Regions from separate parts of the Streptomyces sp. NPDC014995 genome, predicted to be linked through region 4. Evidence: riboswitches for the same ligand, from Rfam matches in the RefSeq annotation. Region 4 holds a riboswitch; each other region holds the start of a gene.
The links. Region 4 has a riboswitch for cyclic di-AMP ahead of ACF1A1_RS10045 (NlpC/P60 family protein). Riboswitches for the same ligand answer to the same signal wherever they lie in the genome.
Positions count from the first base shown of each region.

Region 1: linked by a shared signal. The riboswitch ahead of ACF1A1_RS04410 (M23 family metallopeptidase) and the one ahead of ACF1A1_RS10045 (NlpC/P60 family protein) in region 4 are both predicted to bind cyclic di-AMP.
Region 2: linked by a shared signal. The riboswitch ahead of ACF1A1_RS11125 (transglycosylase SLT domain-containing protein) and the one ahead of ACF1A1_RS10045 (NlpC/P60 family protein) in region 4 are both predicted to bind cyclic di-AMP.
Region 3: linked by a shared signal. The riboswitch ahead of ACF1A1_RS28770 (transglycosylase family protein) and the one ahead of ACF1A1_RS10045 (NlpC/P60 family protein) in region 4 are both predicted to bind cyclic di-AMP.

Region 1 is NZ_JBIBVX010000002.1:17,204-24,655, reverse strand. It holds gene ACF1A1_RS04445 (DUF4406 domain-containing protein) at 1-98, shown strand, start outside; gene ACF1A1_RS04440 (NUDIX domain-containing protein) at 101-781, shown strand; gene ACF1A1_RS04435 (ASCH domain-containing protein) at 913-1,293, shown strand; gene ribA (GTP cyclohydrolase II) at 1,306-1,941, opposite strand; gene ACF1A1_RS04425 (MarR family winged helix-turn-helix transcriptional regulator) at 2,056-2,571, opposite strand; gene ACF1A1_RS04420 (dihydrofolate reductase family protein) at 2,699-3,826, shown strand; tRNA gene ACF1A1_RS04415 (tRNA-Met) at 4,070-4,143, shown strand; cyclic di-AMP (ydaO/yuaA leader) riboswitch at 4,451-4,610, shown strand; gene ACF1A1_RS04410 (M23 family metallopeptidase) at 4,618-5,640, shown strand; gene ACF1A1_RS04405 (aldo/keto reductase) at 5,779-6,723, shown strand; gene ACF1A1_RS04400 (PrsW family intramembrane metalloprotease) at 6,857-7,452, opposite strand, start outside.
Region 2 is NZ_JBIBVX010000004.1:315,812-323,263, forward strand. It holds gene ACF1A1_RS11110 (ATP-binding cassette domain-containing protein) at 1-884, opposite strand, end outside; gene ACF1A1_RS11115 (outer membrane lipoprotein carrier protein LolA) at 919-2,130, opposite strand; gene ACF1A1_RS11120 (polyprenyl synthetase family protein) at 2,418-3,428, opposite strand; cyclic di-AMP (ydaO/yuaA leader) riboswitch at 4,440-4,620, shown strand; gene ACF1A1_RS11125 (transglycosylase SLT domain-containing protein) at 4,624-5,100, shown strand; gene ACF1A1_RS11130 (HAD family hydrolase) at 5,122-5,946, opposite strand; gene ACF1A1_RS11135 (carboxymuconolactone decarboxylase family protein) at 5,991-6,452, opposite strand; gene ACF1A1_RS11140 (GNAT family N-acetyltransferase) at 6,871-7,452, shown strand, end outside.
Region 3 is NZ_JBIBVX010000015.1:174,153-181,604, reverse strand. It holds gene ACF1A1_RS28795 (NAD(P)/FAD-dependent oxidoreductase) at 1-612, opposite strand, end outside; gene ACF1A1_RS28790 (exopolyphosphatase) at 1,104-2,045, opposite strand; gene ACF1A1_RS28785 (DUF501 domain-containing protein) at 2,042-2,590, opposite strand; gene ACF1A1_RS28780 (septum formation initiator family protein) at 2,631-3,107, opposite strand; gene eno (phosphopyruvate hydratase) at 3,252-4,541, opposite strand; gene ACF1A1_RS28770 (transglycosylase family protein) at 4,898-5,590, opposite strand; cyclic di-AMP (ydaO/yuaA leader) riboswitch at 5,595-5,761, opposite strand; gene ACF1A1_RS28765 (transglycosylase family protein) at 5,966-7,027, opposite strand; gene ACF1A1_RS28760 (cytochrome P450) at 7,211-7,452, opposite strand, start outside.
Region 4 is NZ_JBIBVX010000004.1:96,320-103,771, forward strand. It holds gene pcrA (DNA helicase PcrA) at 1-1,378, opposite strand, end outside; cyclic di-AMP (ydaO/yuaA leader) riboswitch at 1,661-1,835, shown strand; gene ACF1A1_RS10045 (NlpC/P60 family protein) at 1,844-3,022, shown strand; gene ACF1A1_RS10050 (tellurite resistance/C4-dicarboxylate transporter family protein) at 3,268-4,320, shown strand; gene ACF1A1_RS10055 (hypothetical protein) at 4,221-4,574, opposite strand; gene ACF1A1_RS10060 (NlpC/P60 family protein) at 5,096-6,172, shown strand; gene ACF1A1_RS10065 (hypothetical protein) at 6,302-6,934, shown strand; gene ACF1A1_RS10070 (LuxR C-terminal-related transcriptional regulator) at 6,980-7,452, opposite strand, start outside.

The sequences.
Region 1 (7,452 bases), on a different contig from region 4:
CGCGGGGCAAGGACGTCCACACCGACCTCGCCGTCCTCACGGCCACACCCACCTCACCGGGAGCGGCGACCGTCACCGGCACAGCGGTCGGGGGCTGACGATGACGGAGAGCAGTGAACCGGGGCGACCGGGCATCGAACTCCCCGACCCCCGCGGCCGTACCGGACTCGACCGCCAAGGGCGCGACCTGACCGGGAACCCCCGGGTCCGCATCCGTGACGTCGAGGTCCTCGCCTGCGACTGGTCGGTCCTGCGCCGCACCACATTCGACTACCGGCACAACGACGGCCACTGGAGCCGCGAGCGGCGCGAGACGTACGACCGGGGCGACGGCGCGACGATCCTGCTCTACGACCCCGAGCGGCATACGGTCCTGCTGACCCGTCAGTTCCGGCTGCCGGCCTACGTCAACGGGCACCCCGACGGCATGCTCCTGGAGACCGCGGCCGGGCTGCTGGACGGCGACGACCCGCAGGAGGCGATCCGCCGTGAGGCCGAGGAGGAGACCGGCCGGACCGTGCACGAGGTCGAGCACGTCTTCGACGCCTACATGAGCCCCGGCTCGGTCACCGAGCGCCTGAGCTTCTTCGCCGCGCCCTACGACGGATCGGTGCCCGGCGCGGACACGGCCGGTGTGGCCGACGAGGGCGAGGACATCACCGTCGTGGAACTGCCCTTCGGCGAGGCGCTCGCTCACGTCCGCAGCGGTGCGATCGCCGACGCGAAGACGATCATGCTCCTCCAGTGGGCCGCGCTCGACGGCCCCTTCCGGCACGCGTGACCCTTCGGCGCGCGTACCCCTTCGGCACGCGTGACCCTTCGCCCCACATGGCCCTTAGGCACGCGTATCCCTTCGGCGCGCGTGACCGGAGAAAAGTGACGTGACGACAGATGTGGCCAGGGGTCGACGGCATGCGGGCGATGGAGCTCGGCATCGCGGACCGGATACGCGTCCGGCTGAACTCCCCCGTCCTGTCCGGGCGAAGGACGGCCACCACCGGGCTGCTCGCGGAGTACCCGGAGGAGACGGAGGGCCTGGAGTACGTCGGTGAGCGCCTCGCCCTCCTCGACGGAGACGGCCGTTCCGTCGCCACCGTCGAGATCACCGGCGCGGAGGGGACCACCTTCGCCGGCGTGACCCGGGAGCATGCGGCGGCCGAGGGGGAGGGTGACGCCGGCCTGGAGGAGTGGCGTGCGGGTCACCGCCGGTTCCGGAGCGCGCAGGCGCGCCGGTGCGGGACGACACGCCCGTGGTGTGCCCGGCGTTCCGGGTGGGTGGAGGAGAAGGCCTGAAGTGGAGGGGCGTCAGCCCACGCCGAGTTCCGTGAGGTCCGCCAGCGGCAGCGTGTGCTGCGTCTGGAGGACCTTCGCGCGCAGGTAGCGCACGTTGTGCGGGGTGGTGAAGACGCCCGTCGGCACCCGGTCGTGGACGTCGATGCCCAGGGTGCGGAGCTGGTCGGCCTTGTCCGGGTTGTTGGACAGCAGGTCCAGGGCGGTGACCTTCAGGGCGCTCAGCATCTGGGCGGCGGCCGTGTAGTCCCGGCCGTCCTCGGGCAGGCCGAGGGCGGCGTTCGCCTCGTAGGTGTCCAGGCCCTGGTCCTGGAGGGCGTACGCGTCGAGCTTGTTGTAGAGGCCGATGCCACGGCCCTCCTGGCGGAGGTAGAGCAGGACGCCGCCGCGGTCGGCTATGCGCTCGACCGCCTCGCGCAGCTGGGGACCGCAGTCGCAGCGGGCGGAGCCGAAGACGTCCCCGGTGAGGCACTCGGAGTGCAGCCGGACCAGCGGGCGGGGGCCGGGGTCGCCGAGGACGACGGCCACGTGTTCCTGGCCGTCGACCAGGCCGTGGAAGGTGACCAGTTCGGCGTCGACCGAGTAGCCGTCGTGGAAGCGCAGCGGTACCCGGACGCGGGCTCGCGGGGTGGCGGCGGGGGTCTGGAGCATGAGGATTCTCCCGGGTCCGGTGGACAGGGCGGTTCTGCTTCAGTTTTGAAGCATTCCGACGGTCGAGACACTACCTCATGCTTGAAATTTGAAGCAATGCTGTTGTGGCGCGACTCACGAGCAGGAGGGCGACGAACGTCTGCGCCACGGGACGTCCTCGGGCGCGCCCGCACCGTCGTCCCCCTGGAGCCCCTGGGCGATGTGCGTGCAGATCTCCTCGAGCTGCCCGACCTGCTCCGGGGTGAGCCGGTCGAAGAGGGAGGCGCGGACCGTCTCGACGTGGCCGGGCGCCGCCCGTTCCAGGACCGCCATGCCCTCGTCCGTCAGGACCGCGATGCTCCCGCGCTTGTCCCAGCGGCAGTTCTCGCGCCGCACCAGTCCGTCCTTCTCCAGGCGCGTCACCGCGTACGTCAGCCTGCTGCGGGTGATCTTCAGCTTCTCCGCCAGATCGGTCATGCGCAGGCGTCGCTCGGGGACCTCGGAGAGGTTGGCCAGGATGGAGTAGTACAGGTGGGGCATGCCGGCCTCATGCTGAAGCTGCCGGTCGATCGCGTCCTCCAGGAGCAGGGAGGCGGCGACGTACGCGCGCCAGGCGCGCTGCTCCTCGGGGGTGAGCCAGCGGATCGTCATACCCCCAGTGTAGGTTTGCTTCAAACTTGAACCAAGGGCTGCGGCCGGTCCGGCCCCGTACCCTCAGCCCTCAGCCCTCAGCCCTCAGCCCAGAGCCCACAGCCCCTCGCCCGGAGAGACCGCGCCGATGCCGTACCCGTACGTCCTGCTGTCCGCAGCCGTCTCCCTCGACGGTTACCTCGACGACACCGGCCCCGACCGCCTGCTGCTCTCCAGCCCCGCCGACTTCGACCGGGTCGACGAGGTGCGGGCCTCCGTGGACGCGATCCTGGTCGGCGCCGGCACCATCCGCGCCGACAACCCCCGCCTCCTGGTCAACTCGCCCGAACGCCGGGCCGCGCGCCTGGCGGCCGGCAGGCCGGAGTACCCCCTCAAGGTCACGGTCAGCGGCTCCGGCGAGCTGGATCCGGCGGCGAAGTTCTGGCACACCGGCGGCGAGAAGGTCGTCTACACGACCGACAAGGGCGCCGAACGCGCGCGGTCACTCGGCCTCGCGGCCGACGTCGTGCCCCTCGGCCCCGGCCTCGACTGGCGGCGGCTCCTGGAACACCTCCACGACGTACGGGGCGTACGGCGGCTGATGGTCGAGGGCGGCGGAACCATCCACACCCAGCTCCTCCAGGAAGGCCTGGCGGACGAACTCCAGCTCGTCCTCGCCCCCCTCTTCGTGGGCACCCCGGACGCCCCCCGGCTCTTCGGTCCCGGGGGCTACCAGGGCGGACGGCTGCGACTCGTGGAGACGCGGCGCATCGAGGACGTCGTCCTGATGCGCTACGAGCCCACCGCGCCCGGCGCCGGCCCGCTCCCCACCGCCGCCGACCGGCACTGGCTGGCCCTCGCCTGCGAGCTGGCGGCCGCCTGCCCGCCGTCGCGGACGGCGTTCAGCGTGGGCGCGGTGGTGGTGGCCGCCGACGGGACCGAGCTGGCGCGCGGCCACTCCCGGGAGGCCGGCGACCCCGTCGTCCACGCCGAGGAGGCGGCCCTCGCCAAGATCGACCCCGGCGACCCCCGTCTGGCCACGGCCACCGTCTACACCAGCCTCGAACCCTGCACCCACCGCTCCTCACGCCCGACCCCCTGCGCCCGACTCGTCCTCGACGCGGGCGTTCCCCGGGTGGTGACGGCCTGGCGCGAGCCGGACACCTTCGTGACCGACGCCGACGGCACCGGACTGCTGACGGCCGCGGGTGTGGACGTCGTCGTCCTCCCGGAGTACGAGGAGCGGGCCAAGGCGCCCAACAGCCATCTCCTGTAGGGCCATTGGCCGAGCGGAGGTCCCTCGGGAAGCCTGCGGAGGGAAGCCCGGTAGGGAAGCCCGGCAGCGGGCCCTCAGGGAGGTCCCTCGGAGGTGCCCCGGGGGTCCAGGGGGAAGTCCCCTGGAGATCCCCCGAGGTCACCAGGGGGTCCCCGGGAGATCCCCGGGGAAGCCCCCAGAGAGGCCCCGGATCAACCCTGGTCTTTCGTGTCCCGCGGATGGCGTACACTGGTGTCATACCGACGCGGGGTGGAGCAGCTCGGTAGCTCGCTGGGCTCATAACCCAGAGGTCGCAGGTTCAAATCCTGTCCCCGCTACTGAAGGTCGAGGGCCGGAATCCTGATACAGGGTTCCGGCCCTCGGTGTGTTCACTCGCTCAATCAAGCTCACGGATCGTGATCGGATGAGCGCCCTGCGCATCACAACTGAGTCACCATCAAAAACGTTGTGACTGCTGAGATGTGGCCGGAGCGAGGTCAACTCGCCCGTTTTTCACCGCTCGTGGGGCGAAAGTCCAGGCCAGAAATGTTGTTGATCAAGAGGAACAGCTTGGAAACCCGGCCCCGCGTCTATTAACGTTCGATAACGCAGCGCGGTCGTCCCAGCCGTCACAAGAGGCGGCTCCGTGCGCACGCGCCGAATCCCGTAAGGGAACCGGGGAACCACCACCTTGGGGTGAATCACGCGTAAGCCGCCGTGGAACAACGGCCGGTATACGCGCGTAGGAGACCTTCCCGCTCCGAACCCGTCAGCTAACCCGGTAGGCGACGGAAGGAAAGGAGTACGCCCGCGTGGCGTCCAACCGGCCTGCCCCAGAAGCCCCCAGCGCGCCCAGCCAGACCTTCGGCTACGGCACCTACCGCACCGACGAGGGCCCCTGGGAGGAGTGGAACCCCACCGCGGAGTCCATTCGCCCGGTACGCGGTCGGCACCGCGTCGCCAAGCAGCGCGGCGGGCTCGCCCGCAGCTCCACCGTTCTCGGCGTCGGCGTCATAGCCGCCGTCGGCGCGGGCGGCATGGCCAGCGCCAACACCGGCAAGCCGCCGGTCTCCATCTCCATGCCGGACCTCCCCTCCGTGGGTTCCCTGATCTCGGACGACGACACCCCCGAGGAGTCCGCGCCCGCCCTCAGCACCTTCGGCACCACCGTCGCCGCGGACGACAGCAGCGAGAGCGCCTCCGACGCCGGCGAGGCGCTGCGCAGCCGGATCATGGCGCAGGCCGAGTCGCAGCAGACCCAGATCGAGGCCAAGGCCCAGGCCGCCGCCGAGGCCGCCGCGGCCAAGGCACAGGCCGATGCGGCCGCCAAGGCCAAGCAGGAGGCGGAGGCCAAGGCCGCCGCCGCGAAGAAGAAGGCCGCCGAGGAAGCCGCGAAGAAGGCCGAGGCCGAGCGCCTCGCCGAACTCGCCAAGCAGTACACGCTGCCGACCTCCTCGTACACCATCACCTCCACCTTCGGTCAGGCCGGCGCCTACTGGTCCTCCGGGTACCACACGGGCCTCGACTTCGCCGCCCCCACCGGCACCCTGATCAAGGCCGTGCACAGCGGCACCATCACGTCGGCCGGCTGGGACGGGTCGTACGGGTACAAGACCGTGCTCACCCTCGACGACGGCACCGAGGTCTGGTACGCCCACCAGTCCTCCATCAGCGTCAGCGTCGGCCAGAAGGTCGCCACCGGTGACGTCATCGGCCGCGTCGGCGCCACCGGCAACGTCACCGGCGCCCACCTCCACCTGGAGGTCCACCCGGGCGGCAGCGCCTCGGGCATCGACCCGGCGGCCTGGCTGCGGGACAAGGGGCTCAGCCTCTGAAGTCTTCCGGGGAATTTCCGGTGGTTCCCGGGGGTCGGTGAGGTCTCCCGTACACGACCCGGACGTTTCCCGGATGTTTGCGAACCCTTGGCCGGAGGCGTGGAATGCGCGCCTCCGGCCGAGGCGTTGACGAAGAGCATGACGTCTCTGCGCAAGCTCGGCTCCTCCGACCTCGAGGTCTTCCCGCTCGCCCTCGGCGGCGACGTCTTCGGCTGGACCGCCGACGAGGCGGCCTCCTTCGCCGTCCTGGACGCCTACACGGCCGCCGGCGGCAACTTCGTCGACACCGCCGACTCCTACTCGGCGTGGGCCGAGGGCAACGGCGGCGGTGAGTCCGAGACCCTGATCGGCAAGTGGGTCAAGGCCCGCGGCAACCGCGACGACGTCGTGATCGCGACGAAGGTGAGCCAGCACCCCGACTTCCAGGGGCTGACCGCCGCCAACATCAAGGCCGCCGCCGACGCCTCGCTGCGACGCCTGGACACCGACCACATCGACCTCTACTACACCCACTTCGACAAGCCCGAGGTGCCCGTCGAGGAGATCATCGGCGCGCTCGACGAGCTGGTGAAGGCGGGCAAGGTGCGGCACATCGCCGCCTCCAACATCTCCCCCGCACGCCTGCGGGCCTCCCTGGAGTTCTCCGACCGCGAGGGCCTCGCCCGGTACGTCGCCCTCCAGCCGCACTACAACCTGGTCTCGCGCGACACGTACGAAGGCGAGCTCCAGGACCTCGCCGACGCCTCCGACCTCGCCGCCGTGCCCTACTTCGCGCTCGCCTCCGGCTTCCTCACCGGCAAGTACCGGCCCGGTACGACCGTGGACAGCGCGCGGGCCGAAGGGGCCGGCAAGCACCTGGGGACCGAGCGGGGGCAGAAGGTCCTCGCCGCCCTGGACGAGATCGCCCGCGCCCACGACACCGAGGTCGCCACGGTGGCCCTGGCGTGGCTCGCGGCCCCGCCGACGGTGGCGGCGCCGATCGCCTCCGCGAGGACCGTGGAGCAGCTGCCGGCGCTGGTGGCGGTGGCCGAGCTGGAGCTGACCCGGACCGAGATCGGGCGGCTCACGCAGGCCTCGGTGTAAGGGCCCGCACTGCGGTGTCCGGTGGGGGGCGGCCCCTACGACGCAGGGCTCACGACATGCCGGTCACGGTTTCAGGCTCACGGCTTCCGGCTCAGGTTTTCCGGTTCGCGTTTTCCGGCGCACGGTTTCCGGTCTACGGCTGGTAGGGGCCGTACCCGGAATACCCGGGCTGCGCTGAGCGGGGGTGCGGGTACTGGTGCTGCGGGTGCGGCTGTGGGTGCGGCTGTGGGTGGGGCTGCTGATGGGGAAGCTGGTGCTGCGGATGCCGGGCCGGTCCCGTCGGATGCCCGTACCCCTGTCCGTGCCCGGGGACCCCGTAGACGGGCCAGGGCGGCATGACGACCTGGACCGGAGGCGCCGTCATACGGGCCGCGTGGTCCAGCGCGGGGCGGGCGATGTCCTTGCGGCGCCACAGCTCGTTCAGCAACTCCCGTTCCCGTACGACGAAGTCGGCGCCGGCCCGGCCGAGGCGTCCCCGGTGCCGTAGGAACGCGAGGGACGTCGCGTACGCCTCGTACCGCGCCACCTCTCGCGCGGCCGGCTTGCCCAGGTGCCGGCGGGCGTGGTCGCGGGCCAGCCGCCGGGCCCGCATCGAGCCGAGCGCGTACGGCTCCGCGGGGGTGAGCCAGCCCGCGGCCGCGTAGGCGGGCAGTTCCTCGCGTACGGTGCCCAGTTCCCGCTGGCGCGTCCACACCACCAGCCAGGTCAGCACCGCGAAGGCCGGCACCA
Region 2 (7,452 bases), 220 kb from region 4:
GCCGTCACCAGAGCGGCGTTGAGGTCGGCCGGTTCGCGGTCCGTGGGCTCGCCCGTCACCCGGTCCTCGGTGACGACGACGTCGCCGACGCCCTGCTCCTTCAGCACCCGGGCGGCTTCCGCCGTGTCCGGGGTGGTCACGACGAGCCGGCCCCGCGCCCGGGCCGCGAGGTCGGCCACCGGGCCCTGGACGAGGAGGCGTCCGCGTGCCATCACGGCCACATGCGTGCAGACCTGCTCGATCTCGTCGAGGAGGTGGGAGGAGAGGAAGACGGTGGTGCCGTCGGCGGCCAGCTCCCGGACCAGGACACGGATTTCGCGCATGCCCTGCGGGTCGAGACCGTTGGTCGGCTCGTCGAGGACGAGCAGACGGCGGGGCTGGAGCAGCGCGGCGGCCAGACCCAGCCGCTGCTTCATGCCGAGCGAGTACGCCTTCGTCTTCTTGCCGGCGGCGGCCGTCAGACCCACCCGCTCCAGCGCCTCCGCCACGCGGTCACGCCGGGTGCGCGGGTCGGCGGTCGGGTCGGCGGCGTCGTAGCGCAGGAGGTTGTCGCGGCCGGAGAGGAAGCCGTAGAGGGCGGGGCCCTCGATGAGGGCCCCGACGTGCGGCAACACGGCGCGGGAGGCGTGCGGCATGGGCCGCCCGAGCACCCGCGCCGTGCCGGAGGTGGGCTCGATGAGGCCCATCAGCATGCGGATCGTGGTGGTCTTGCCCGAGCCGTTCGGACCGAGGAAGCCGAAGACGCTGCCCGCCGGGACGGCCAGGTCGAGGCCGTCGACGGCGAGCTGTCCGCCGCGGTAGCGCTTGGTGAGGGCGCGGGTGTGGATGACGGTGTCCCCCACACCCGGCACCGCCCCGGGCGCCTCCGCCGCGTCGTCGTCCATCGGCTCCCCCGATCGTCGGTACTCGTCAGGGTACTTACTGCCCCGAGCCGGCCGCCTTCACGAGGGCGTCCTTGGTGACGGCGCCGACGTAGACCTTGCCGTCGTCCGTGACCAGGGCGTTGATCAGACGGGTGGAGAAGACGGTGCCGGAGCCGAACTTGCCGGTGACCTTGTCGCCGAACGAGTCCAGGAAGCCGCCGAGAGCGCCCGCGTCGGGGATGTCCCCGGAGGACGGAACGCCCTCGCCGCCGGTGTCGAAGGTGGCGACGGAGGTCCAGCCCTCGCCGAGGACGTCGAGGCCGGCGAGGTCCCGGCCGAAGTCCTCCTCGGGGAGCTTGCCCGAGTGCTCGGGCGCCCCGGCCCCGTCGCCGGCGTCGCCCTCGGTGACCTTCGCGCCCTGGGGCGGGGTGAAGTCGAAGGTGGAGGCGGCCGGCTTGGCGAAGCTGACCTGGGTGAAGCCGGCGTCCACGACGGCGGCGCCGCCGCTCGCCGGGGTCAGCGTGAACTTCAGCGGCAGCCCCGTGCTCGCGTCCACGGCCACGCTGATCGCACCGACGGTCGAGCCGGACTGCTTGGGCTTGACCAGCAGCTTGTAGGCGTCGCGGCCGGCCACCCGGACGGTGCCGTCGACGGTGACGGACGTGGTGTCGTCGACGGCCTTCAGTGCTTCCTCGGTGAGCTCCTTGGGCGTGGCGGGCACGGGCGCCTCGGCGTCCTTCGACCCCTCCTCGACGGTGGAGTGGTAGACCTCGTCGGAGGCGCTGTCGTACCCCCACAGGTCCTTGCCGTTGTGGATGACGCTGTACTCGGCGGCGTTCTCCAGCAGCGAGAGCTTCTGCTTGTCCGGACCGTCGGCGGCGACGCGCAGGGTGTGCGTGCCGGAGGCGAGTTCGGTGAGCTTCGCGGACGGGTCGGCGGACGAGCCGCCGGTTTCCCCCGTGGCCTCGGAGAGCAGCCCGCTCTCCAGCCCGCCCAGGTCGGGCAGGCCCAGATCGGTGCTGATCTTCACGGTGCCGGAGAGCTGCTGTACGTCCGATGCGGCTATCTTCTCGATGAGCTGCTGTGCGCTGATCTTGGGCAGGTCGGGGTCGCCCGAGTCGGCCAGCGCCGGGACGAGCCCGATCGTCGCCGCCGCGACGCCCGCCACGGTGACCGGAACGACGTACCGCAGGGCCTTGCGCCGCCCGACGCGCGGGTCGTCGGCCTCCCCGGCGTTCGTGCTGTCGTCGGATGCGTACGGTGCCATGTGTGCCTTACCTCCGTCGTCGGCGGCGGCTGGTCATCTCGCGAAGGTCCCCACCCGAGCCGCCATTCTCACCCGAATCGGTGAGGAGTGGTGATTTCCGTGGTTTCCATCTCACCAAATCAGCCGACCACATTCGTCAGCCCGAGGACTCAACTCCACGTACGCCTGCGGTATGACACGGGGTGGGGCGGGCGGGGGTTACCCGTAGGGGGAGGGCGTCGGGGGCGGCGCGACCGGAGGGTGCTCAAGACACCCGCTCGGGCGGGCGGGTGGGCGAGGGCGGCGCCTCACCCGGCCCGGTGCACCACCGCGTCGCACAGTTCCATCAGCGCCGCCTTGGCCCCGCACTCGCGCAGCGGCGCCAACGCCGACCGCGCCTCCTTCGCGTACCGCACGGTGTCCCGCCGGGCCTGTTCCAGCGCCGGGTGGGCCCGCAGGGCCGCCAGTGCCTCGGCGTGCCGCGCGTCGTCGCTCAGGTCGGAGTCCAGCAGCTCGCAGAGCGCGATGTCCTCGGGCCGGGACAGCCGAGCCGCCTGCTCCCGCAACCGCAGCACCGGCAGCGTGGGGATGCCCTCCCGGAGGTCCGTCCCCGGCGTCTTGCCCGACTCGTGCGAGTCCGACGCGATGTCCAGCACGTCGTCCGCGAGCTGGAAGGCGACCCCGAGCCGCTCCCCGTACTGCGTCAGCACGTCCACGACCGTGTCGTCGGCGCCGGACATCATCGCCCCGAACCGGCACGACACCGCCACCAGCGACCCGGTCTTCCCGCCGAGCACGTCGAGGTAGTGCTCGACCGGGTCCCGACCGTCCGTCGGCCCCGCCGTCTCCAGGATCTGCCCGGTGACCAGCCGCTCGAACGCCTCCGCCTGCACCCGCACCGCCTCGGGCCCGAGGTCGGCGAGGATGTGCGAGGCACGGGCGAAGAGGAAGTCACCGGTGAGGACGGCGACCGAGTTGCCCCAGCGGGTGTTCGCGCTCGGCACCCCCCGCCGTACCGCCGCCTCGTCCATCACGTCGTCGTGGTACAGCGTGGCCAGGTGGGTGAGCTCCACCACCACGGCCGACGGCACCACGCCCGGCGCGTACGGATCACCGAACTGCGCCGCGAGCATCACGAGCAGCGGCCGGAACCGCTTCCCGCCCGCCCGCACCAGGTGCTGGGCGGCCTCCGTGATGAACGGAACCTCACTCTTGGTGGCCTCGAGCAAGCCTTCCTCGACAGCCGCCAATCCGGCCTGGACATCGGCTTCCAGAGCCTGGTCCCGCACGCTCAGCCCGAACGGCCCGACGACGGTCACGAGGGGTCTCCTGTCTGCTGGTGTCTACTGGCGATTACACGGTTTGTCGATAGGTCGCTGCCATCACTCGAGTCAGCGTATCCGGTCACGTTTCGATCACCGATAAGCCCCCACGTCCCCCGGTCCCCGGTCGCTCGACCGGGAGGCGCCGGGAGGTGTCCGGATCAGCCCGGGCGGCTTCGGATCACGACCGGCACCTTTCCGATCCATCGACACGGGCGGACATTCATCGACTGACCGGGAAGCGGTGATTCATGTCCCGCGCGGAGGCGGAAGGCAGACGTCGCGTCCCCGAGGGGCGCCCCCTCCGCGACGGCGCCCTCTCCACGACGGCCATGCCTTTCCCTTGCCGTCCCAAGGGTCTGCTCACACATTCCCCGGCGACCTGAGCAGGCCGGCTCGTCCGGAACCGGTGCCTCTCGGCGGCCGCGGCCCGTATGACGTGCGGCCGGGTCGAGTACGTGGCGGGCCGCCGTCACCTGGCCGGGTGACGGCACGCCGGGGGATGCGCGCCGCGGTCGCCACCGGTCCGGTCCTGCCGCCGCGCACTCCGGTGAGGGGTCCGTACGTGACCGGAATCACGCCTGCCTCCCATGCGCCCCGCCCTCACCCTCACCCTCTCCTCCCGTGCCGACCGCGGAGCCGGCCCCACCGGAAGTGGGCGACGGGCTTCACCCTCCCGGCCACACTCGGCCGGCCGCGCCGCGCCGCCCCACATCGCGTCCCATAAAAGGGACTTGAGGTTTATTGTCCGATTCACCCCTCTTGTTAAGGGTGGTGACTTGGCTCACTTCACCATCGATGCCACGACCGACGCCGGACGCTGTTATTCCGCTTTTCCGGTAAGTGAGTTGACGTTTGACGACAGCAAAGGATCAAGCACCCCATAGGCCTCCGATCAAGGTCAATAGGGGTGTTCTGTGAATCCGGTACTTGTTCCGGACATGTGCCCTCGCATACGTTCCCGGCCAGTCGGGCGGACGCCTAATCCTGCCGCCGCCCTTCGCCACCCATCGACGAACACTCGCGCACGGCAGGAGCGGGGGACCCAGGTAGGACGCCGGGCCGTACGTCATCGCACGTACGGGACCGGCTCGGGGTGAAGTCGCGTCGCCGTACCCCCACGGCGGCCGGCCGGGCACCTCCCGCCCGAACCCGACAGCTCACCCCGCAGGCGCCGGAGAGGAACTTCGCCATGCCCGCTGCCGCCCAGCCCCGCCGCGCCCGCACCCGTCTCACCCGGACCGTCGCCGTCATGTGCACCGGCGCCGCCGTGTTCGCCCTCCCGCTCCTCGGCGCGACCAGCGCCTCCGCGGCCGGCACGACGCCGGCCACCACGGTCGCCGGGTACCCCAACAACCTCGACGGCTGGATCCGCGAGTCGCTCGCGATCATGGCTGAGAAGGGCATTCCGGGCACGTACAACGGCATCTACCGCAACATCATGCGCGAGTCGTCCGGCAACCCGAACGCCATCAACCTCTGGGACTCCAACGCGGCCAAGGGCACCCCGTCCAAGGGCCTGCTCCAGGTCATCGACCCGACCTTCGCCGCGTACCACGTGGCCGGCACCTCGTACGACCCGTACGACCCGGTCGCCAACATCACCGCCGCCTGCCACTACGCGCAGCACCGGTACGGCTCGATCGACAACGTCTTCGGCCCGTACTGATCCCGGCTCCCCCACCGGTACTCAGGGGAAGAGGCGTTCGAGGACGACGGCCACGCCGTCGTCCTCGTTCGATGTCGTCACCTCGTCGGCCACCGCCTTCAGTTCGGGGTGGCCGTTGGCCATCGCGACGCCGTGCGCCGCCCAGTCGAACATCGGGATGTCGTTGGGCATGTCGCCGAAGGCGAGTGTGTCCTGCCGCCCCAGACCCAGGTGTTCGGCGGCCAGCGCCAGGCCCGTCGCCTTGGTGATGCCGCACGGCTGGAGCTCCACCGTGCCCGGCCCCGACATGGTGACGGTCGCGAGCGAGCCGACCACCGAGCGGGCCGTCGCCGCCAACTCGTCGTCGGACAGGGTGGGATGGCGCAGGAGCACCTTGCTGATCGGCGCGCACCACAGGTCGTCGCGCGAGTGGACACGCAGGGCCGGCAGGGTCGGATGCGGCATCCGGTAGCCCGGCTCGATGAGCGTCAGCCCGTCGACGCCGTCCTGGTCCACGGCCGCGTACACCTGACCGACCTCCGCCTCGATCTTGCCGAGGGCGGTCTCGGCCAGTTCCCGGTCCAGGGTGACCGACCACAGCAGGCGGTCCGCGCCGGCGTCGTACAACTGCGCGCCCTGGCCGCACACCGCCAGCCCCCTGCTGTGCAGGTTGTCCAGCAGCGGCCGCACCCGGGGCGCCGGACGGCCCGTCACCACGAGGTGGCGGGCGCCGGCGGCCGCCACCCGCGCGAGCGCGTCGAGCGACCGGTCGGAGAACGTGTCGTCGCCGCGGAGCAGCGTTCCGTCCAGGTCGGTGGCGATGAGGGAGTACGCGCAGCGCGCGGCGTGTGCGAGGGGTGCGGCCATGATCAGAGAATACGGATCCCGGCCGCCTCCAACTCACCGCCCGTTCAGTCCCAAGTGATGCCCGCGGGCTCCTTGATGGTGGCGTTGAGGCGGTTGAACAGGTTGGTGAGCGAGATGACGAGGATCAGCGCGGAGAGCTGCTTCTCGTCGAAGTGGTCGGCCACCTCGTCCCACAGCGCGTCCGGCACGCACTCGTGCGAGCGGTCCGCGAGACGGGTGACCGACTCGGTCAGCTGGAGCGCGGCGCGCTCGGCGTCGTCGTAGAACGGCGCCTCGCGCCAGGCGGAGACGGAGGCGATCCGCTCCTCGCTCACCCCCGCCTTGCGCAGGTTGTGCACATGCCCGTGGACGCAGGCGCTGCACCCGTTGATCTGGCTGGCGCGCAACCCGACGATCTCCGCCAGCTCCCGCGGCAGGCCGCCCTCGCCGATGGCCTGGAGGAGCATGCCGACGCCCTTCGCGGCGCCGGGAAGGATGTACGCGGGGTTCTTCATCCGAGCCTGCATGGCCGGTCTCCTTCGGTGCGTGAGTGTGAGTAGGTGCGGTGTGTGAGTAGGTGCGGTGTGTGAGTAGGTGCGGTGTGTGTGAGCACGTGCGAGTGAGTGGTGCGTGCGGGTGCTCGGCGGGTGCCTCGGCCGCACCGGCGTCTTCACCGCACTGACGGTTCCACCGCACTGACGGAGCGGGCGCGAAAGATGTGACAGGGCCGCCGAAGAAAAGCGCGGGCAAAAATTCGGCAGGGTCGCGGCAGGGCGAGAAACGGCTTTCTGCCGCAACGCCGGGTACGGACCGGTTAAAGGCCTCTGCACCGGTTGGCAACAACATGCTCCGCTACCTACCGCCCGAACTGGCTGGAGCGGTACCGTCCAAAGAGTCCAGGGGGGACTTGATCGGGGGGTCAGGTTGAGCAGTGGACGTATTCGTGTGCTGAGGCCCGAGGAGCTCGGCGAGGGGGAACGGGAGCGGTGGCGGGCGCTGCGCGCCGCATCGACGATTGCGCGGAACCCGTTCATGGAACCGGAGTTCACCGACGCCGTGGGCCGCGTACGGTCCCGCGCGCGGGTGGCGGTGGTGTACGAGGGGCGTGAGCCGGTCGGCTTCCTGCCGCACGAGCGGGGCCGGCTCGGCCAGGGCCAGGCCCTCGCGTACGGCGTCTCGGACGCCCAGGGAGCCGTGCTCGGCCCGGGGACCGGGCTGAACGCCGACGAACTGATGCGGGCGTGTTCCCTGTCGAGCTTCGCCTTCGACAACCTGGAGGCGGAACAAGGGCTGTTCGTCCCGCACGCGGCCGCCGAGTACGCGGCCTACGTCATCGACGTGGAGAAGGGGTACGAGACCTACGAGTCCGTCCTGCGCGCGCAGTCACCGAAGTTCCTGAAGACGACGCTCGCCAAGGAACGCAGGCTCGGTCGCCAGGTCGGACCGCTGCGGTTCGTGTTCGACGAACGCGACCCGGCCGCGCTGCGCGCGCTCATGGCCTGGAAGTCGGCGCAGTACCGCAGGACC
Region 3 (7,452 bases), on a different contig from region 4:
GAAGCGCATGTCCTCGCGGGACACGTTCTTGTAGTACTTGGCCGCGTCGCGCGCCATGTCCTCGACCTCACCGATGGTCTCCGCACCGGCGAAGCCACCGCCGATGAAGACGAAGGTGAGCGCCTTGCGGCGGATCTCCTCGTCGGTGGTGGAGTCGGCCTTGTCGAGCTGCTCCAGGACGTGGTTGCGCAGCCCGATGGCCTCCTCGATGCCCTTCATGCCGATGCCCTGCTCGGCGAGGCCGGGGATCGGGAAGGTGCGGGAGACCGCGCCGAGGGCGACGACCAGGTAGTCGAAGGGCAGCTCGTACGCCTCGCCGACCAGCGGGGCGATCGTGGCGACCTTGCGGTCCTGATCGATGGTGGTGACCCGGCCGGTGAGGACCTCCGCCTTGGGCAGCACGCGTCGCAGCGGGACGACGACGTGGCGCGGGGAGATGTTGCCGGCGGCGGTTTCGGGGAGGAAGGGCTGGTAGGTCATGTACGACCGGGGGTCGACGACCGTGACGGTCGCCTCGCCGTAGCGCATCTTCTTGAGAATGCGCCGAGCTGCGTACAGGCCTACGTACCCACCGCCTACTACGAGGATCCTGGGACGCTCCGTGGTGCTCATGCCATCGAGTATCCACCCGCTTCAGGGGGGTCGCTCGTGCGCCCCTTCACAAGCTTATGCAGGGGGTGTGCTATCCTCCGCGGCCCGCGTGATCCACATCATGGTGGGGGACGGGAACCCGGGGGCACGGGATCCCGTTGTCAATGCCGCGTGAGCTGCCTCTCCGGGCTCAAAGGGTCCGGGTGAGGCCCGCGAAACACGTCCGTGCGGGGCTCCGCGAAACGTCCGCGCCTTCCACTTTTGAACGCGTTCACCAGGGCACTGGACGCCCGGAAGGGTCAACCGGGGCGCCCTCACCCTCCGAGGGGGCCGAATTCCTTGTGAAGAACTTCACGAACTTTTCCGACGGGGTGCCGCCGGGGTGCGACCGAGGGGCCCGTACAGGCCCCTGTGGCGTGCTCATACGTTATCCGCACTGCTCAGCAGAGGCTACTGATCAGTAATAAAAGAGAGCCACGCCACCCGCCGCGAGCCGGGCCGCACCGCCCGCCCTACGCCACGGACCACGCGATGCCGTCGAGGATGTCGTGCTCGCTCACCACGACCTCCTCCGCGCCGATCCGCTCCATGACCGACAGCAGGACCAGGGCCCCCGCGGCGATCACGTCCACCCGGCCCGGGTGCATCGAGGGAACCGCCGCGCGCTCGGCGTGCGTGGAGTGCAGCAGCCAGTCGGTGATCTCGCGGACCCGGTCCCGGGAGACGCGGGAGTGGTGGATGGCCGTGGAGTCGTACTCCGGCAGCTCCTGCGCGATCGCCGAGACCGTGGTGACCGAGCCCGCCAGGCCCACCAGCGTGTGCGCCTCGCGCAGCGGCACCGTCCGCTCCGCCAGGTCCAGGGCGGCCTCGATGTCGGCGCGCATCGCCGCGATCTGCTCCGCGCCCGGCGGGTCACTCACGACGCCCTCGTGCACCAGGTGCCGTTCGGTCATCCGTACGCAGCCGACGTCGACCGAGCGTGCCGCGCGCACGTGGTCGTCGCCGACGACGAACTCCGTGGAGCCGCCGCCGATGTCCACCACGAGGTAGGGCCTCGTCAGGTCCTCCCGGCCGGTCAGCTCCTTCGTCGCGCCCGTGAAGGAGAACTCGGCCTCCTGGTCGCCGGAGATGACCTCGGGCTCCACGCCCAGGATCTCCAGCACGCCGCGCACGAACTCGTCGCGGTTCTCCGCGTCCCGGGATGCGGAGGTGGCGACGAAACGCAGGCGCTCCGCGCCGTGTTCCTTGACGACGGCCGCGTACTCCCGGCAGGCGGCGAAGGTCCGCTCCAGTGCCTCGGGCGCGAGCCGGCCGGTGCGGTCGACGCCCTGGCCGAGGCGGACGATCGTCATACGGCGGTCCAGCTCGACCAGTTCGCCCGTCTCCGGGTCCGCGTCGGCGACGAGGAGACGGATGGAGTTCGTACCGCAGTCGACGGCGGCGACGCGGGTCACCGGCCCTCCTCCGCTTCGGGTGCCCGCGACGCGCCCGGGCCCACACACGCGCCCTTGCGCCACCACTCCGGCAGCATCTCCAGCGCCTCGTCGCCCAGGGGGTTCACCCCCGGGCCGGCGGCCAGGGAGTGCGCCACGAGCACATGCAGGCACTTCACCCGGTCCGGCATGCCGCCCGCGCTCGGGAAGCCCTTCAGCTCCTCGATCTCGTCCCGGCGCCGGACGTAGTCCTCGTGGGCGGCCCGGTAGGCGGCGGCCAGCTCCGGGTCGGTCGCCAGGCGGTCCGTCATCTCCTTCATCACGCCGTTCGCCTCCAGCGTGCCGATGGCGGAGTTCGCCTTCGGACACGTCAGGTAGTACAGCGTGGGGAAGGGCGTGCCGTCGGGGAGGCGGGGGGCCGTCTCCACGACGTCGGGCTGGCCGCAGGGGCAGCGGTGCGCGATCGCGCGCAGACCGCGCGGCGGGCGCCCGAGCTGCTGCTTGAAGGCCTCGACGTCCGCGTCGGTGGGCTCGGTGCGCGGGGTGGGCGGCGGGGGCGTTTCCATGACTGTCTTCAGGCTGTCTTTCTGTCTGTCCGTCTGTCCGTCACTGGTCGGAGGCGTCGGACTTGTCGACCCCGTCCCAGACGTTCGAGTACCAGGGGCGGTCGGCGGCCCCCAGGTCGGCGCGGGTCTGCTTCGCCGCGGCCGGGTCGATGACGATGTAGCCCGTCTCCCCCGGCATCACGTAGTGCAGCCGCAGCCGGATCTGCTGCTCGGCGTACGCGTCGTCCTGCCAGCGTGCCTTGAGGTCGCGCAGTTCTTCCACCCGCTCCCTGGCCTGCTCCTTCTCGCGCTCCAGATCGGCGATCTCGGCGCGCTGGGAGACGTACTGCCGCATGGGGTAGGCCAGGGCCACGACCAGCGAGCACAGGACCAGCGCGAGCAGGGCCGCGCGGCCGGTGAGGCGGGAGCGGCGGGCCTGGCGCCGGGTCTGGGAGCGGTAGACACGGGCCGCCGTCTGCTCGCCCAGCAACCGGATCCTCGTCGCGGTGGAGAAACGGTCCCGGTCCTTCACGGCCATCTGTCCCCGCCTCCCGTCTCACACGTGCGTACGTCCCCGGACACGGTACGGGACCGAGTACGGGGACGTACGTACGACTGGCTGACGATGAGCCCGGTGAGGGTCGGCCCCCGCCCTCGGAGCAGGGGCCGGCCCGTGCCGCGCCTACTGATTCGCGGAGCGGAACCGCGGGAACGCGCTGCGGCCGGCGTACACCGCGGCGTCGTCGAGGATCTCCTCGATGCGCAGCAGCTGGTTGTACTTGGCGACGCGCTCGGAGCGGGCCGGGGCGCCGGTCTTGATCTGGCCGCAGTTGGTGGCGACGGCGAGGTCGGCGATGGTGACGTCCTCGGTCTCGCCGGAGCGGTGGGACATCATGCACTTGAAGCCGTTGCGCTGGGCCAGCTCGACGGCGTCGAGGGTCTCGGTGAGCGAACCGATCTGGTTCACCTTCACCAGCAGCGCGTTGGCGGCGCCCTCCTCGATACCGCGGGCCAGACGCTCGGGGTTGGTGACGAACAGGTCGTCACCGACGAGCTGGACCTTGTCACCGAGCTTGGCGGTGATGGTCTTCCAGCCCTCCCAGTCGTCCTCGAACAGCGGGTCCTCGATGGAGACGAGCGGGTACGCCTCGACGAGCTCGGCGTAGTACTCGGTCATCTCGGCGGCGGAGCGCTCCTTGCCCTCGAAGGTGTAGGAGCCGTCCTTGTAGAACTCGGACGCGGCGACGTCGAGCGCGAGGGCGATCTGCTCGCCGGGGGTGTAGCCGGCCTCCCTGATGGCCTCGAGGATGAGGTCGAGGGCCTCGCGGTTGGAGCCGAGGTTCGGGGCGAAGCCGCCCTCGTCGCCGAGGCCGGTGGACAGGCCCTTGCTCTTCAGGACCTTCTTCAGGGTGTGGTAGACCTCGGTGCCCCAGCGCAGGGCCTCGGAGAAGGACTCCGCGCCGATCGGGGCGATCATGAACTCCTGGATGTCCACGTTGGAGTCGGCGTGCGAGCCGCCGTTCAGGATGTTCATCATCGGCACCGGCAGCAGGTGCGCGTTCGGGCCGCCCAGGTAGCGGAAGAGCGGGAGGTCGCTGGCCTCGGAGGCGGCGTGGGCGACGGCGAGGGAGACGCCGAGGATGGCGTTGGCGCCGAGGGAGCCCTTGTTGTCGGTGGCGTCCAGGTCGAACATGGCCTGGTCGATCAGGCGCTGCTCGGTGGCGTCGTAGCCGACCAGCTCCGGGCCGATCTGCTCGATGACGGCGAGGACGGCCTTCTCGACACCCTTGCCCTGGTAGCGGTTCGGGTCACCGTCGCGGAGCTCGATGGCCTCGAAGGCGCCGGTGGAGGCGCCGGACGGGACGGCGGCACGACCCGTGCTGCCGTCGTCGAGGCCGACCTCGACCTCGACCGTGGGGTTGCCTCGGGAGTCCAGGATTTCCCGGGCTACGACGACGTCGATGGACGGCACGAGCATCTCCTTCTTGGGATGTGACGCTGGTAGTGCGGAGCACGCGGACCGTGATGGAGCCCGCTGAGCCCAGCGACTAGAGCCTAACCGTCCCGGGGCCGTCGGCAGCCGACCGACCGTCCCGTGGACAGACTGACGGTACACATTGTTCCCGGTCGGAACAAAGAGGGCGGGGGAATCCCGGGAACAAGGAGCGAACCGCGGACCACGCCCGGGATGGAAAAACCCCGCCCCGGTGCGTACGGGGGAAGACGCACCGGGGCGGGGAGCCCGTGGGGACGGGGGGGACCCTCACGAGGTCTTCAGCGTGCGGACCTCGTCCGTGAGGGGCCTGCGGCCTTACTGGCAGCCGGATGTCACTTGAGGTGCAGCTGCTGGCCCGGGTAGATGAGGTCGGCGTCCTCGACGATGTCCTTGTTCAGCTGGAACAGCTTCTCCCAGCCGCCCTCGACGTTCTGCTTCTCGGCGATGATGCTGAGGGTGTCACCCTGGACGACCTTGTACTCGCCGTCGCCCTTCTCGACCTTCTTGCCGGTCGGGGTGGTGACCGTCTTCTGGCTCGCGGCCGGACGCTCGGCGGAGCGGGAGGCGCTCTGCTGCTCGGTGGAGCGGGTGCTCTCCGAGGAGCCGCTGGAGGAACCGCCGGAGGAGGACGAGGAGGAGCCGCCGTTGTACGTGGCGTTGGAGAGGCCGACGCCGCAGACCGGCCAGGCGCCCTTGCCCTGACCCGCGAGCACCTTCTCGGCGATCTCGATCTGCTGCGCCTTGCTGGCCTGGTCGGCGGTGGAGGCGTACTGCGTGCCGCCGTACGCGGCCCAGGTGGAGGCGGAGAACTGCAGACCGCCGTAGTAACCGTTGCCGGTGTTGATGGACCAGTTGCCGCCGGACTCGCACTGGGCGACGGCGTCCCACTCGGAGGCCGTGGCGGCGGAGGCGGTGCCGGCCGCCATCAGCGGGGCGGCCACGGCGGCGGTGGTGACACCCGCGATGGCGAGGGCGCGAGTGGCCTTGGACGGACGACGGTGCTTGCCCTTGACGGAAAACAGCATGGATCGATCCCCTCACCGACGCCTGCGAGGTGAGCTGTCGGGTTCGGGCCGGTTGAGTTGCCCGGCCACTCCTCCACGGGAGGCGTGGCTTCACCCCTAGCCGCCGCCGTCAACTGCCCGGTGCGGCACTTACCTTGGGTCCCCCGCTCCTGCCTGCGGCGCTTGACGCGACGACTGTTCCCGGGCGGCCACTGGCAGGATTCGGCGTTGCGGCAGCCGGGGCTCGGGTTGCCGAGCGGTCACGACCGTAGACACGCGATCGCCGGAATTTCAAAGACGATCAGGGCTTCTGAGACTCATCCCACACTTTCACCAAACCGGACATTCAGTGCGAAGTGCGACGTGAACTCCCGCCGTTTTCTCGGCTTTTCCGCCCTATTGGACCCCTGTGGCAAGGGTCTGACCGGGGACGATGTTGCCCGGGTCGGCACCGATGAGGTCCTTGTTCTCGGCGTAGAGCGCGCGCCATCCGCCGTCGAGGTCAAGGGAGTCGGCGATGGACGTGAGCGAGTCGCCCGCCCGGACCGTGTAGGCGCCGGCCGTGCCGCTGAGGGTGCCGGCGGCGTGACGGCCGGACGAGGCGGCCGACGTGCCGTCGGTCGCACTTTCGTCGGCGGTGCCGCCCCGGTGGCGGCCGGAGCCGGTGGAACCGGTGTCGGCGGAACCGCTGTCCGTCGACCCGGAGTCGACCGCTCCGGTGTCGACGAGGCTCCAAGAACCCGCACTCTGACCCGACTTGTCCGAGTCGTCCGCCTCGGGCGCCGCCGCGGCCGAGCCGCCCCCCGCCTGCACGCCGCTCGCACCGGAGCCGGTGGACGTATCGGACGTGGAGGAGTTGTCCGGCGTAGAGGAGGAAGAGGACGAAGGGGGCGAGGAGGGCGTATTCGCGGAGTCCGCGGAGGATTCGGCGGACGGGTCGGCGGAGGCGTCCCCGGAACCCTCGGAGGAACCGGAGGAGTTCGAGGAGCCGGACGACCCCTTGGACAGATCCGACAAGCCGGACGTTATGGAGGAGTCGGACGAGTCCTCCGCCACGCCGGTGTCGACGTCCACCGAAGCCGAGTCCTCACTCAGCCCCGACGTCAGCCCGCAGGTGCCCCAGGCGCCGACACCCTGGTCGGCGAGGAGCTTCTGGGCGACGGAGATCTGCTGGTTGCGGCTGGCCAGGTCGGGCCGCGAGGCGTAGTCGAGTCCGCCGTACGCCTCCCAGTCCTCCTGGGTCAGGGCCAGGCCGCCGTACTCGCCGTTGCCCTCGTCGGCGCTCCAGGAGCCACCGGTCTCGCACTCCGCCACCCTGTCCCACACGGTGCCGTCGGCGGCGCTCGCACCGGTGGCGCCGAGCAGCGGGATGGCGATGGCGGAGCCGGTCACGCCGGCCGCGACGAGGAGGGCCGGGGCCTGGCGGGGGCGACGGTGACGACCGTTCCCGGAGAGCATGCGGGGGGCCTTTCTCGAGACAGCAGTGACCCGCGCGGCGGGTGATGCCGGGGCGCCGCGCTGACGAGTGAACGTATAGGCAGACGATCACTTGTCACAAGTTAATGCCGCACAGATCACGTGAAGATCACAGAGTTGAGGAATGGTCACCTTTGCTCCGCGGGACCGGCACATAACGGTCGGTCAGCGGGCGGGTGCGGGGGGTGCGGACGATCCGGGGGCGGGACGGGGGGTGAACTCCACGGGCAGTGTGCGCAGTCCGCGCATGATGAGGCCGCCGCGCCACCTCAACTCGGCCGGATCGACGGCGAGCCGGAGGTCGGGCAGGCGGGTGAGGAGGGTGGCGAGCGCCGTCTGGCCCTCCAGACGGGCGAGCGGGGCGCCCAGGCAGTAGTGGATGCCGTGGCCGTAGCCGAGGTGCTGGT
Region 4 (7,452 bases):
CGCCGCCGACGACCTTGTAGGGCAGGCCGACGCGGATGAAGATCTCTTCGAAGACACGGGACTGGGCGTTGGTGCGGTAGAAGACGGCGACGTCGCCGGCCTTCGCCTCGCCCGCGTCCGTCAGGCGGTCTATCTCGTCCGCGACGAACTGCGCCTCGTCGTGCTCGGTGTCGGCGACGTAGCCGGTGATGCGCGCGCCCGCGCCCGCGTTGGTCCACAGGTTCTTGGGGCGGCGGGACTCGTTGCGCTCGATGACCGCGTTGGCGGCGGAGAGGATCGTCTGCGTGGAGCGGTAGTTCTGCTCCAGCAGGATCGTCGTCGCGTCCGGGTAGTCCTCCTCGAACTGGAGGATGTTGCGGATCGTCGCCCCCCGGAAGGCGTAGATCGACTGGTCGGCGTCGCCCACGACGCACAGCTCCGCCGGCGGGAGGTCGTCCTCGCCGGGCGGGACGTCGACGGGGTGCTCGGAGGTGCCGACGAGCTCGCGGACGAGGGCGTACTGGGCGTGGTTGGTGTCCTGGTACTCGTCGACCAGCACGTGCCGGAAGCGGCGGCGGTAGTGCTCGGCGACGTCCGGGAACGCGCGGAGCAGGTTGACCGTCGTCATGATCAGGTCGTCGAAGTCCAGGGCGTTCGCCTCGCGCAGCCGCGACTGGTAGAGGGCGTATGCCTGGGCGAGGGTCTTCTCGAAGCCGTCGGCGGCCTGGGCGGCGAAGTCCTCCTCGTCGATCAGCTCGTTCTTCAGGTTGCTGATCTTGGCGCTGAAGGACTTCGGCGGGAAGCGCTTGGGGTCGAGGTCCAGGTCGCGGCAGACCAGGGCCATCAGACGCTTGGAGTCGGCGGCGTCGTAGATCGAGAACGACGACGTGAAGCCGAGCCTCTTGCTCTCGCGGCGCAGGATGCGCACGCACGCGCTGTGGAAGGTCATCACCCACATCGCGTTCGCGCGCGGGCCGACGAGCTGCTCGACGCGCTCCTTCATCTCACCGGCGGCCTTGTTGGTGAAGGTGATCGCGAGGATCTGGCCCGGGTGGACGTGGCGCTCGGCGAGCAGGTGGGCGATGCGGTGGGTGAGCACGCGCGTCTTGCCGGAGCCGGCACCGGCGACGATGAGCAGCGGGGTGCCGGAGTGGACGACGGCGGCGCGCTGGTTGTCGTTGAGCCCCTCCAGGAGCGCCGCGGCGTCGATCGCCGGGCGTGGGGCGCCGTCGCGGTAGTAGGCGTCCCGGTCCGGGGGCACGTCGAACTTCCCGCCGAACAGATCGTCCGGAAGCGGCTCCGGAGTGTGATCGCCCTCGGGCGGTGGCGGGGGTTCCTCGTCGTGGCCGCGCGGGGCCTGGAGGTCCGCCAGGAAGCTGTCGTCAAAGAGGCTGCTCATCGCTCTCCGAGTCTAGGGTGCCCCACCGACAACCGGCCGCCGTCCCCAGAACATCCCGGTTTTCCCCCGGTTCCGGAAGCCGACGATCTTCCGGTGCCGCCCGCCCGGCACCCTCTCACCCTCCAGGACGACCTGGTCACGCTGTGCGACGAATCGGGAAACCCGGACCGAGGTCACGAAAATGTATCGGGCATATCACCCATCAACCTTCACAGGGGCCACACGAGTTGGCTACCGTGCCGGGCAGGCCGTACGACCTCCACCGGCGAACCTCGCCGGGCCGCGCGGCCTCCGCCGAGTCCGGCGTGCCCCCTCGCGGCAGCCGGAGCCGGGGACCCACCGAGACCTTGGGGTGAATCGGCCCGACTCCCCTTCCGGGGACGAGCCGTAGGGCAACCCTTCCGAAGCACCCGCCCGAACCCGACAGCTAACCCGGTAGGCGGAACACGGAAGGAGTCGCCTCCCTTGGCGTCGCAGCACCGCAAGCCGCGCCCCACGGGTACGCGCGTAGCAGGCCTACGCACGCCCGCCCTCGCCACCGCCGCCCTCACCTCGGTGGCCCTGCTCTCCCAGACGGCCGACGCCGCACCCTCCACCGACGGCAAGCCGAGCCTGGAGGAGGTCGAGAAGAAGGTCGACGACCTCTACCGCCAGGCGGAGTCGGCCACCGAGAAGTACAACGCCGCCAAGGAGAAGACGACCAAGCAGCGCCAGCGCGTCGACTCCCTCCTCGACGACGTGGCCCAGCGCACCCAGAATCTCAACGAAGCGCGGGAGCAGCTGGGTTCCTTCGCGGCCGCCCAGTACCGCACCGGTGCCTCCGCGCCCGACACGGCGACCTTCCTGCTGGCGGACACTCCGCAGGACTACTTCGACCAGAACCAGCTGATGAGCCGGCTGACCGACCGGCAGAAGGACGCGGTCGACGACTACGTCACCGAGCAGTCGGAGACGATGAAGAAGCGTCAGGAGGCCGCGCAGAGCCTCCAGACGCTCACCGAATCGCAGAACGACCTCAAGACCGCCAAGGCCACCGTCCAGAAGAAGCTGAGCACCGCACGCGCGCTGCTGTCGCAGCTGACGGCGGAGGAGAAGGCGCGGCTCGCCGCGATCGAGCGGCAGAAGCAGCAGGAGGCCGCCCGCAAGGCGGCGGAACTGGCGCAGCAGCAGGCGGCGGAGGCGGCGGCCGCGCAGCAGGAGAGCGACGCCTCGTCGAGCACGAGCGGTTCGTCGGGCACCGGTACGTCCGGCACCGGTTCGTCCTCGTCCACGGACTCGTCCTACGCCACCAAGGCCGAGAAGGCGCTCGCCTTCGCCCGCGCCCAGATCGGCAAGCCCTACGTCTGGGGCGCCACGGGCCCCGAGTCCTACGACTGCTCCGGCCTCACCCAGGCCGCCTGGAAGGCCGCCGGCGTCACCCTTCCGCGCACCACCTACGACCAGGTGAACGCGGGCACCACCGTCCCCCTCGCCGACGCCCTGCCGGGCGACCTGATCTTCTTCTACGACGACGTCACCCACGTCGGCATCTACATCGGCAACGGCATGATGATCCACGCCCCGAAGCCGGGCACGTACGTGCGCGAGGAGTCGGTGTTCTACGACGGCGAGTCGTCGATCCACAGCGTGGTGCGACCTGCCTGAGCGACGGGGCCGAGCTGTCGGGCCTGAGCGACCGGGCTGAGCTGTCGGCCTGAGCGATCGCCCCCGGCCCGGTGGGCCGGGGGCACGCGCGCGTGGAGGTGCGTTTCGCGGCGGCGTACCTCCTGCCCCTGCGCCGAGGGGTGCGGTGTTGAGGAGTCCCCGCCTGTCCTGCGCCCGCGCGTATTTCCCCGCTCCCGCGCGCGTGCCCCCGCGCAAGCCGCTCCGCGCTCCTTACCATCGGCCGCATGCCCGGCTCCTCCCCCCTGCGCTCCTGGCGGGCGCAGCGTCCGCCGGCGGCCGGGGCCGCTGTGCCGGCGACCGGCATCCTGTCGATCGGTCTGCGTCTGACCGGGTACGAGGTGCTGTCCCGGATCGCCCTCGCGCTGGCGGGCGCCGCCTGGGTGGCGCTGGCGGCGGACTTCGTCGTACGGCTGCTGTGGGAGCGCGAGGTGTGGCGGGCCGCGGCGGGTACACCGGCCGCGCTCACGGCCGTGGCGGCGACCGCCGTGCTCGGCACCCGGGTCTCCGCGCTCGGCTGGCAGTCGCTCGCCGGGGCGCTGCTGGCGCTGGCGGCGGTGCTGTGGCCGGTGCTGCTGGTGGACGTCGTACGGCACTGGGGGCGGCGTATGCCCGGGACGATGTTCCTGTGTTGCGTGGCCACACAGGGGCTGGCCGTACTGGGCACGACCCTGGCACGCGCCGTGGCGTCGGCCTGGCTCGCGCACATCGCGCTCGTGCTGTTCTGGCTCGGTCTGGTGCTCTACGGTCTCGCGCTGCCCCGCTTCGACCCGCGGCAGGTGGCCGAGGGCGCCGGGGACCTCTGGGTGGCGGGCGGCGCGCTCGCCATCTCGGCACTGGCGGGCGCGCGGCTCCTCGGGGCCGAGGGCGGCGGCCTGTACCTGTGGAACGAGGAGGACAGCGACGCCCTGCGCAAGGTGACCGTCGTGCTGCTGATCCTCGACCTGAGCTGGTACGCCGCGCTACTCCTCGCCGAGGTGCGGTGGCCGCGGCCGCGCTACGACCTGCGCCGCTGGGCGACGGTGTTCCCGATGGGGATGACGGCGGCGGCGACCCTGTCCGTCGCCGCCGCCGTCGACGTCCCGTGGCTGAAGGGCCCCGGGCAGGCGCTGCTGTGGGTCGCAGTCGCGGCCTGGCTGGCCGCCACCGTTGGGGGCGGTCCTGGCCGCCCGCGCGTCCGTCAGGTCCAGAGCACCGCGATGAAGATGTTGGCCACGGTCAGCAGGCCGACCAGGCCGAACAGCGGCTTCTCCACCTTCTCGTCGTCCCGCTTCACGTAGACGAGCCCGAGGATCACGATCAGCAGGGCGAGCTTCACGCCGATCTTGATGTTGTCGACCTGCTGGTCGTCCGCCTGGTTGAGGCCCACCAGGATCACGCCGGTGACCAGCATCGTCGCCGCGCCGTGCAGCATCGCGGGGACGAAGCGGGCCGTGCCCTGGCCCATCGCCTTCATCTGCGTGAGGAAGCCGCCGAGCAGTGCGGCGATGCCGATGATGTGCAGGCCGACGAAAAGATGGATGAGTACGTCCATGAGCCGGATGCTAATCAGCCGCTCAGGTGCCGCCGGACACCGGCCCACCCTGCCCACTCTGCGTGACGGCCACCGGCTACCCCCTCCGGCCCGTCGGGCACCGCGCGCCTGCATATATGCGCGCCATAGCACTCCGTCGCGTGAACGTGACCCGAATGCGCCGCATCGGTCAGCGCGCTGCGCGAAGCCGACACCTCCCGACCGGATCGCTGAGCACTTCCGGTCACCCGGCAGTCCACTCGCGACACTTCCGCACATTGCGTTACCGACCGGACAGGGACGGGCCTAGCGTCCTCCCCCAGGTGACCGGCTCCCCACCGCCGCCCGGGCCAGGGGCGGCAGTCGGCCACCACCGCCGAGAAGTCCGGCGGCGCCCCGCTCCCCTGTGCGGGCCGCCGCCGGACGCGTCAGCCGCACCCCGCGGCCGTACGCCCGTCCGCTCCCCCCTGGCGGCCGAGCCCCGCCCGGACCCCTGACGGCCGTACCGACGAGGCGGTCGTACGAAAGGACGTGCAGTCCCAGTGGCAGCGCACCGCAAGCCCCGACAGCGCTCGCTCGGCGGCCATACCGTCCGCACGGCGGCCACCATCGCCCTCGCCGGCGCGGCGGGCGCCGCGGCTTTCGACGGAACCGGACACGCCGAGCCGAACCCCACACCGGCGCAGGTGAAGGCCAAGGTGGACAGGCTGTACCAGGAGGCGGAGGCCGCCACCGAGAAGTACAACGGCGCGCAGGAGAAGGCGACGGCGGCCGAGCAGCGGCTGAAGGCCTTGCAAGACGAGGCCGCGCGCAAGGAGGCACGGCTCAACTCGGCGCGCGGGCGGCTGGGTTCGATAGCGGCGGCACAGTACCGCAGCGGTGGACTCGACCCGGCGATGCAGTTGGCCCTTTCCGACGATCCCGACCAGTACCTCGACGGTGCCGCCTTCGCCGAACGCGCCGGTGACCGCCAGTCCGCCACCGTCGCGCGCGTCCGCGGGCAACTGGGTGAGATCGAGCGGCTGCGCGGCGCCGCCCGCGTCGAACTGACCGCTCTGAAGACGCGTCAGGCGGAGCTGAAGCGGCACAAGAAGACGATCACCGGCAAGCTGGCGGCGGCACGACGGCTGCTGTCCCAGCTGACGGCACAGGAGCGCGCCCGGCTCCAGGGAGGCGCGAGCGGCACGACGGGCACCCGGGCCTCACGGACCTCGACGGCAGCCCGCGACAGCCTCCAGGCCCCCGGCTCCGCGACCACGGCCGCCCCCCATGCGCGTGCGGCGGCGGCCGTTTCCTACGCCTACTCCAAGCTCGGCAGTCCCTATGTGTGGGGCGCGACCGGCCCGAACGCCTTCGACTGCTCGGGCCTCGTCCTCGCCGCGTACCGCTCCGCGGGCGTCTCCCTGCCCCGCACGACCTACGCCCAGATCGACGCCGGCCGCCGTGTCTCCCGCTCCGAACTCCTCCCGGGTGACCTGGTGTTCTTCTACTCCGGCATCACCCACGTGGGCATCTACGTCGGCGACGGCAAGATGGTCCACGCCCCGAACCCGTCGGCACCGGTGCGGGTGGCTCCCCTCGACGAGATGCCCTACGCGGGGGCGACACGGGTGGTGTGAGGGCGCCCCGGCGGGAGCAACCGGAGGCGAAATGGGCACCTTGACGCGGTAGGTTCGGCGCGCGTGGCAACGGCCCGCCGTTGTATGTCGTCGCTTCGCCCCCTCCCCGCCCGCCCGAAAGAGCCCTCGATGCCCCGCGCCACGCTGCCGCCTCCCCCTCCCCCGCCGCACCTTCGCGCCTGGCCGGACCGGTGGGCGCTGCTGGCCGACCGGGAACAGGCGTTGCAGGAGCTGCACCGGCGCAGCCTCGGCGTGCACCGGGTGCTGCTGCTGTGGCTGCTGGCGCTCGCGGCGATCATCGGCTGGGCGCTGCTGGTCCTGCCGGTGCAGCAGTTCGAGGAGAGGGACCCCACGGGGTTCCTCCTCGGCCCGGTCTTCGCGCTCCTCGGCCTGGCCGCGCTCGCCCCGTCCGTCATCGCCGTCGTCCTCGCCATCCGCCGCGACCACCAGATACGGCAACTCCTGGACGCCTGGCTCGCCTTGGACCGCCACCCCCTGTCCGACGCCCGACTGCGCGCCCCCGGCCTCAGCCTCTTCTGGCTGCTGTCCTCCCTCACCATCGCCGCGATCGGCCTGTGGGCGTCCTTCGGGACCGCGGCCGGCGCGGAAGCGGGCCGGTCGCCTTACGCCGACGTCGCCCTCGGCATGGGCGTCGGCATGATCCTGTGGCTGACGGGCCTGATCGGCGTGGTGAAGGCGGTACGGCACTACCGGTGGGCGCTGCGGGTGCTGGGACCGGCGCCGACGGCGGGGCACCGGTGAGCCACCGGAGTTCCGCGGCCCCCGGTCAGCGCCCCGCGCCCGGTGTCACACCAGCCGCCGGGCGGTGGCCCACCGTGTCAGCTCGTGCCGGTTGGACAACTGGAGCTTGCGCAGGACCGCCGAGACGTGGGACTCGACCGTCTTCACGGAGATGAAGAGCTGCTTGGCGATCTCCTTGTAGGCATAGCCGCGGGCGATGAGGCGCAGGACCTCGCGCTCGCGCTGGGTGAGGCGGTCGAGGTCCTCGTCGACCGGCGGGGCGTCGGTGGAGGCGAAGGCGTCGAGGACGAAACCGGCGAGGCGGGGCGAGAAGACGGCGTCGCCCTCCTGCACCCGGAAGATGGAGTCGACCAGATCGGCGCCGGTGATCGTCTTGGTGACATAGCCCCGGGCGCCGCCGCGGATCACTCCGATCACGTCCTCCGCCGCATCCGACACGGACAGGGCGAGGAAACGCACGGGCTGCTCGGGGTCGGCCATCAACCCGGCGCATCGGCGCAATACTTCGACGCCGCCGC